2 regions of the Aminobacter sp. SR38 genome follow, and region 2 is predicted to be linked to the other one. Evidence: riboswitches for the same ligand, from Rfam matches in the RefSeq annotation. Region 2 holds a riboswitch; the other holds the start of a gene.
The links. Region 2 has a riboswitch for glycine ahead of IG197_RS28660 (D-amino acid dehydrogenase). Riboswitches for the same ligand answer to the same signal wherever they lie in the genome.
Positions count from the first base shown of each region.

Region 1: another riboswitch for glycine. It lies ahead of gcvT (glycine cleavage system aminomethyltransferase GcvT); the one in region 2 lies ahead of IG197_RS28660 (D-amino acid dehydrogenase).

Region 1 covers NZ_CP062112.1:67,993-72,047, forward strand. The annotation lists gene gcvP (aminomethyl-transferring glycine dehydrogenase) at 1-454, opposite strand, end outside; gene gcvH (glycine cleavage system protein GcvH) at 469-837, opposite strand; gene gcvT (glycine cleavage system aminomethyltransferase GcvT) at 843-1,943, opposite strand; glycine riboswitch at 2,093-2,179, opposite strand; gene IG197_RS00350 (helix-turn-helix domain-containing protein) at 2,299-2,679, opposite strand; gene IG197_RS00355 (molybdopterin-binding protein) at 2,839-3,630, opposite strand; gene IG197_RS00360 (cytochrome b/b6 domain-containing protein) at 3,632-4,055, opposite strand, start outside.
Region 2 covers NZ_CP062113.1:155,644-159,698, reverse strand. The annotation lists gene IG197_RS28670 (Xaa-Pro peptidase family protein) at 1-171, shown strand, start outside; gene IG197_RS28665 (amidohydrolase family protein) at 325-1,764, shown strand; glycine riboswitch at 1,831-1,933, shown strand; gene IG197_RS28660 (D-amino acid dehydrogenase) at 2,079-3,332, shown strand; gene IG197_RS28655 (malate synthase G) at 3,343-4,055, shown strand, end outside.

The DNA of each region.
Region 1 (4,055 bases), on a different replicon from region 2:
CCGCTTCGGCAACGGCGGTTGCTTCGTCGAGCAGCGAGGCGGAGGCGACCGGCAGGCCGGTCAGTTCGGCGACCAGCGTCTGGAAGTGGAACAGGAGCTCCAGGCGGCCCTGGCTGATTTCGGCCTGGTAAGGCGTGTAGGCGGTGTACCAGGCCGGGTTCTCGAACAGGTTGCGCTGGATGACCGGAGGCACGTTGACGCCGTGATAGCCGGCACCAATGAAGCTCTTCAGCACCTTGTTGCGGCCCATCTTCTCGCCAAGCTCGGCAAGCGCTTCATGTTCGCTCGCCGGGGCCGGCAGGTTGAGCGCGCGGTCGAGCCGGATCGACTTCGGCACGGCCTGCGAAATCAGGGTTTCCACGGAGGGTACGCCGATGGCGGTGAGCATGGCGCGGGTTTGTTTTGGGCCGGGCCCGATGTGGCGGGCCGAAAAGGGATAGGGTGCGGTGGTCATCTCAGGCGATCCTGTCAACCGATATGGGCTTTGTAGCCCGCTTCATCCATCAGGCCGTCGAGCTGGCCCGCATTGGCGATCTTCATCTTCCACAGCCAACCGTCGCCTGATGCAGCCGAATTGACGAGCGCCGGGTCGGACGAGAGCGTTGCATTGGCTTCGGTGATGTCGCCGTCGATCGGTGCATAGACGTCCGATGCGGCCTTGACCGACTCGACGACCACGGCGACGTCGCCCTTGGCGAGCTTGCGGCCGGCTTCCGGCAGGTCGACGAAGACCAGGTCGCCAAGCTGTTCCTGGGCGTAGTCGGTAATGCCGACGGTAGCGATGTCGCCTTCAACGCGGATCCACTCGTGGTCTTCGGTGAAATAGGTCTTGGTCATGGAAATTATCCTTTGCGGTAGCGATGCTGCGTGAAGGGAAGAGAATGAACGTCGACGGGCACCTTGGTGCCGCGGACGTCAGCGAAGACACGGGTGCCGGCCTTGGCCAGCGACGCGGAGACATAGCCCATGGCGACCGGGAATCCGGCCGACGGGCCAAAGCCGCCCGAGGTGACGCGGCCGATCAGCTTGCCGTCGGCATCGAACAGCTCGGCGCCGGAGCGCACCGGCTGGCGGCCTTCAGGCTTCAGGCCGACGCGCTTTTCCTTGGCGCCGTCGGCGAGGATCGCAGCAAGTGCCGCGCGGCCGATAAAGCCGCCGTCTGCACGCAGGTCCTTGGGGATCGCCCACATCAGGCCGGCACTTGCAGGGTCGTTGTCGGGGGTGATGTCGTTGCCATGCAGGCAGAGCCCGGCTTCGAGGCGCAGGCTGTCGCGTGCGGCAAGGCCGATCCACATGGCGCGCTCGTCGGCCAGAAGCTTGGCAAGCAATTCGCGCGCGTCTGCCTCCGGCAGGCCGATCTCGAAACCATCCTCGCCGGTATAGCCGGAGCGGCTCATGAACCAGTTGGCGCGCGGCTCGAAGCCCTGCATGAAGAACAGCGCGTCGGTGGCAATGCCGGCCTTGCCGAGCACTGTGGCCGCCTCGGGGCCCTGGATCGCGATGAAGACGCGGTCGAGCGGCTCGATCGTGGCGTCGAAGTCCTTGGCCAGCGCACGCAGATGCGCTTCGTCGGTCGCTGCGTTGCCGGCATTGGCCACCACCATGAAACGCTCGTCGCCGAGACGGGTAATGATCAGGTCGTCGATGATGCCGGCGGTCTCGGTCAGGAAGAAGGTGTATTTCGACTGCCTGGTCTCAAGCGCGCGCGCATCGAGCGGGCAGGCGCGGTTGATGAGGTCGGCGGCCCCCGGGCCGGTGACCAGGAACAGCTTCATGTGGGAGATGTCGAACAGGCCGACATGCTCCCGGGTGTGAAGGTGTTCCTTCATCACGCCGGCAGGATAGGTCAGCGGCATGTTCCATCCGGCAAAGGCGCCAAAGCGCGCACCAGCGGCTGCATGCAGATCTGCAAGTGGGAGTTGGTTGGTGGCTTCGCCTGTCATGTCTTCTCCAGAGTCGCACGTGTCCAGCCGCTTGTGGCAGCCATTCCGTGCCCCTCTGTCTGAAGCCTGAGAGACTCGCGCTCCGGAACTCTGTCGGCAGCGCTTACACCTTCGGCGCGGGACCAAGGTCCCGACTTTCCAGAGTGTCCTTCCTGTTTACGGTTCTTTTGCCTGAGAGATTTCGGGCGATTTCCCCTTCGGCGTCAGCTTTCGCTGCTCTCTCCCGCAAACAGGTGGAGCCCGCAAAGGCTCCAGACGAGTCGTCAATATCCCACCGACGACACTTTGTCACCTGTCCGCGCAGTGCTTATTCACCGGATGGATAGTCCCAACCAATACTTCCGGGTGGTCCGGGTCAGGTCCCGGCACTTTCCAGCTTGCGCAGGTCGCGCTCGAGCTGGCCAATCAGGTTGCCGGTCTGGCGGTGCAGTCGTAGCAGCCGTTCCATCTGCAACGAAACCGAGGCGGCGGACAGGTCGTCTTCGCGCGGCGCAGGACCGATGCCGTGCAGGATCCAGGAAATGCTGGAGCCGAGCAGGCCGGCCAGCTTGGCGATGCGATGGGCCCCGGGCTGCGAGCGGTCGCGCTCCCAGGCATTGATGGTGGCGGTCTTGACCCCGAGGCGCCAGGCAAGTTCCGAAGCACTCAGGCCGCTTGCTTCGCGCGCACGCGACAGGCGTCCGCCAATGGTGTCGAGATCGGGTGTCTGCTCATAGATGTTCGTGGTGTCGGACACCAGAAGGGCCTCCTGTCGTATGTTGGATTTGGACCGCCTAATGTCTGGGCGGCATGCCGCGAGCATCGGCCAGCGAGCCCGGATGCGCAACCGCAAGATACGAAAAATCGGTCAAGCTATTGAATAAGCGTGACTATCAATGGCGCTTGCGATCGTCCGTCAGATGCCGCCGTACCAGTCGTAGCCACGGTCTTCCCAATAGCCGCCCTTACCAAGGCCCATGGCGCCGAAGCCGTCGACCAGCTCGATCTTGTGGATGTATTTCGGCATCTTGTAGCCGAGCTGTCGTTCGACACGCACCCTAAGCGGTGCGCCGTTTTCGACCGGCAGCGGCATGCCGTTCATGCCATAGGCGAGGATTGTCTGCGGGTGCCGCGCGTCGACCAGATCGATCGAGCCGTAATATTTGACTTCGCCCGAGAGGCTTCGTTCGATGGTGTCGAGGCAGTGGAAGACGACGTAGCGGGCATTGGGCTTGACCGCGGCGGCATCGAGTACGAGCGCCATCGGCACGCCTGTCCATTTGGCAATACAGCTCCATCCCTCGACGCAGTCATGCCTGGTGATCTGGGTACGCGAGGGCATGTTCATCAGTTGCTGGCGCGTAAGCGATAGCGGCTTTTCGACCAGGCCCGTCACCTCCAGCCGCCAGTCGGCGAAGTCGCCCGACTGAAGGGATTTGTAGACACTGTCGTCGGGTGCAGTGATGCCGTTGGGGCGTTGCGGCTGCCGAATGTCGGCCTCGGTGAACTCCTGGGCCAGCGACTCGCGGCCGGCGAGCAGCCGCTGGACGCGGTATGTCAGGTCGTTGGCACCCTCGAGGACATTGCGCACGCCGTTGTCGCGATCGGCGAGAAAATCGAAGGCGTCGCAACCGGAGAGTGCAAGTGTCGATGCACCGAGCGTAGCTGTCGTGAGGAAGCGCCGGCGGTTGAGCTGGAACTTGGGCATCTCAGGCGCTCCCTTCGCGACGGTCGCGTTGCGGTGGGTCGGTGCGATACCAGCCGGTGACGATCGAGCGCAGTTCGTTGATCGGTCCCGCCGCCAGGATCATCAGCATGTGGACAACGAAGAAGCCGACGAGCAGCGCCATGGTGACGAAGTGGATGGTGCGCGCGGTCTGGCGTCCGCCCAACAGGTCGACGAGGAACGGCACGGCTGCATTCATGCTCGGCGACATGGCAAGCCCGGTGACGATCATCAGCGGCAGAAGCACGAACAGCACGCCACCATAGGCGAGCTTCTGCAAGGTGTTGTAGTTGCGGCTATGGTGGAACCTCAGCCTGGCGTGGTCGGCGACGTCCTTCGGCAGGTTGCGCAGATCGTTGACGCTTGGCGCAAGATCGCGACGCAGATGGCCGTTGATGGCGCTGGCG
Region 2 (4,055 bases):
GGTTTCGAGCCGCTCTGCTACGACACCGGCTATGGCTACGGCATGCAGAACAAGGACATGCTTCTGGTGACGTCGAAGGGATCGGAGCTGTTGTCCGATTACGCCGACACCGACAAGCTAATCCTTTGCGGCACCGCCAAGCAGGGCGGCAAGGTCAAGGCGGTGGCCTAAGGGCTACCGCTTGCGAAATGGCGGCCGGGGTGGTTGTTGGCCCGGTCGTCGCGTTCCGCTCGGAAGAGTGTGTGAATGCTCGGATATCGCCCGCCGTCACGGACCGGCGACGCGATCTGGAGGGTCCGTGGGTAAAGCATTGGGTGGAGCCGCATGCGTACGCTGATCGAAAATCTGAACTTCGCTTTCACCGTCGACAAGAACGACACGGTGCTGCGCAATGCGAGCGTGGTGGTCGAGAACGACCGCATCGCCGACATCGGAGCGGCCGACGATGTGGCATCGCGCCACAAGGGCAAGAGCTTCGACAAGGTCATCGACGGCACCATGCTGGGGATCTGCCCGGGCTTCGTCGACAGCCACGTGCATCTGTCCGAGACCCTTTCCCGCGCGGTCTTCCCCGATAATCTCAACACCCGCGCCTGGGTGTTCCACTGGGCCAAGCCGTTCTACGCTCACATAACGGAGGAAGACGAATATTGGGGCGCGCTGCTCGGCATCACCGAGATGCTGCGCTGCGGCACCACCTGCTTCCTCGACATGGGCTCGCAATACGATCCCGGCATCGTCATCCGCGCCATGGACAAGACCGGCATCCGCGGCATCACCGGCCGCCACGCCGCCGATAATCGCCCGTCGGAGCTGCCGCGCGGCTGGACCGAGGAAATGGCCGAGCATCACTTCTTCCCCGACGCGCAGACGGCGCTGAAGGTGCTCGAGGAAAACGTGCTGCGCTACAACAACACGCTCGACGGTCGTGCCCGCTGCTGGGTCAACATCGAGGGCAAGGAGCCCTGCAGCCTCGAACTGCATGTCGGTGCCGTGGCGCTGGCCGAGAAGCTGGGCGTCGGCACCACCTACCACCTGGCGACTTCGATCGAGGAGGCCAAGGTCTGCGAGAGCAAGTATGGCTGCTGGCCGATCACCCGCGTCGACAATGCCGGCGGCATCCGCAAGAACCTGGTCATCGCTCACGGCGCAGCCGTGTCGGATGAGGAGGTCAAGCTTCTGGCCGAGCGCGGCGCCAGCGTTGCCTTCTGCCCGTGCTCGTCGTTCAAGCTCGGCAAGGGCGCCACGTCGATCGGCAAGTACCCCGAGATGGTCAGGGCCGGCGTCAAGGTCGGCCTCGGCACCGACGGTGTCTCGGCCGCCGGTAACATGAACCTGATGCGGCAGATGCTCGTCGTTGCCGGCATGTTCAAGGATGCGCGGCTGAAGCCCGACATCTTCACTGCCCGCGATGCGCTGCGCGCCGCCACCATCGAGGGCGCGCGCGCCCTGATGTGGGACGACGAGATCGGCTCGCTGGAGATCGGCAAGAAGGCCGATTTCATTCTGTTCGATCTCGACCATGTCGAGTGGACGCCGTTCTACGATCCGCTGCAGGCGCTGGTGTTCTCGGCCTCGACGGCCTCGATCACTCAGACCTGGGTCGACGGCAAGGCGGTCTATGTCGACGGCAAGGTGCAGGGTGTCGACGAAGCGGGCATCCGCCGCAAGGCGCGCGAGCTGGCGGCTGCCGCCGTGGTGCGCGCTGGCCTGCACGAGGAAGACGTCGAGACGACCACGACACTGTACGACGAAGGCAACTGAGGGCTGGAGCTTGCCGCGTCTCGCGTTGCGGAAGGGTGCGGCACCAGCTATGAAGACATACGTTCAAGAGGCTGCATGGGAGAGATCGGCCGCTGCGAGATGACACCGGCCGACGCCGACGGAGCAACCCCCCAGGAAACTCTCAGGCAAAAGTGACCATGCAGTTGAACGATCTGGAGAGAGGCGCCTCGAGCGTCCACCGAAGGGGAAAGCCGCACCGGCAAGGCTGACGCGGTTAAGCTCTCAGGTACAGCGACAGATTGGGGAAAACAGCGCGCTTCGGCCCGCACCCAACTTTGTTCGCGGAGAGTGAAATGCCCCATATTGCCGTTATCGGCGCCGGTATCACCGGCGTCACCACTGCCTATGCCCTTCTGGAGCGCGGCTACACCGTCACTGTCGTCGACCGCCAGCGTTATGCCGCGATGGAGACGTCGTTCGCCAATGGCGGCCAGCTGTCGGCCAGCAACGCCGAGGTCTGGAACCACTGGTCGACCTTGCTCAAGGGCATCAAATGGATGCTGCGCAGTGATGCGCCGCTGCTGATGAATCCCCGGCCTACCTGGCACAAATATGCCTGGCTGGCTGAGTTCGTCTCAAATATCGCAAATTACCGCGACAATACGGTGGAGACGACGCGGCTGGCGATTGCCGCGCGCAAGCACCTGTTTGCGATTGCCGAGCGCGAGAACATCGACTTCGACCATGTCCGTCGCGGCATCCTGCATTTCTACTGGGACAGACCGAGCTTCCAGCACGCGCTGAAGGTCAATGCGATGCTGGTCGAGGGCGGTCTCGACCGCCGGCCGGTGACGGCGGAGGAGGTGAAGTCGATCGAGCCGACGTTAAATGGCGATTTTCATGGCGGCTTCTACACGCCGTCGGACTCGACCGGCGACATCCACAAGTTCACCTTCGGCCTCGCCAAGGCCTGCGAACGGCGCGGTGCGCGCTTCGTCTTCGACGCCAATGTCGACCGTATCGCCCGGGATGGCGTGTTCTGTATCGGCTATACGACGTCAGGTGCCGACGGCCAGCCCGACTACAGGGTCGTCGAGGCCGACGGGATCGTCATCTGTGCCGGTTCCGCCAGTCGCCATTTCGCAGCGATGCTCGGCGACCGGGTCAATGTCTACCCGGTCAAGGGCTATTCCATAACCGTGCATCTCGACGACGAGCGCAGCCAGGCTGCCGCGCCTTGGGTCAGCCTGCTCGACGACCGCGCCAAGATCGTCACCAGCCGCCTTGGCGCCGGACGCTTCCGGGTTGCCGGTACTGCCGAGTTCAACGGCATGAACCGCGACATCCGCGATGACCGCGTCAGGCCGCTGGTCGACTGGACTCGCATGCTGTTCCCCGATGTCGACACCAACAGGGTCGTGCCCTGGGCAGGTCTCAGGCCGATGATGCCCAACATGATGCCGAGGGTCGGCAAGGGCCGCCAGCTGGGCGTGTTTTATAACACCGGCCATGGTCATCTCGGCTGGACGCTGTCGGCCGCCACAGCCCAGATGGTCGCAGAGACCATTTCGGGCGAGTTCCGCCCCGACGCTGCACTTGCAGCCTGACCCGGGAGTTATGACGATGAACATGATGAACCGGATAAACGACAGCGTCTCCCTTCATGGCCTTTCTGTTGCGCGCGCGCTCCACGAGTTCGTGGTCTCGGAGGCTCTGCCTGGGACGGGTGTCGATGCGGAGGCGTTCTGGGAGGGCTTTGCGTCGATCGTGCATGATCTGGCGCCGAAGAACCGGGCGCTTTTGGAAAAGCGCGACGACTTCCAGCTCAAGCTCGACGCCTGGTACCGCAAGCATGGCGCCCCTCACGACATGGCGGCCTACAAGGCGTTCCTGAGCGAGATCGGCTACTTGGTCCCCGAGGGTCCAGCCTTTGCTGTCACCACCGAGAATGTCGATCCCGAGATCGCCACCGTCGCCGGGCCGCAGCTTGTCGTGCCGGTGATGAATGCGCGTTATGCGCTGAACGCCGCCAATGCGCGCTGGGGTTCGCTCTATGACGCGCTCTACGGCACCGATGCGATCCCGGATGCTGACGGCGCCGAGAAGACCAAGGGCTACAATCCCAAGCGTGGCCAAAAGGTCATCGCCTGGGCCAAGGCGTTCCTGGATCAGTCAGCACCGCTGGCTCAGGGCAGCTGGAGCGACGTGACCGGGCTGTCGATTGTCGACGGCAAGCTCGTGCTGGCCAATGCGTCTGGTTCGGTTGCACTGGGCGACGGCAAACAATTCGCCGGCTATCGCGGCGAGGCAAACAACCCCGACGCGGTGCT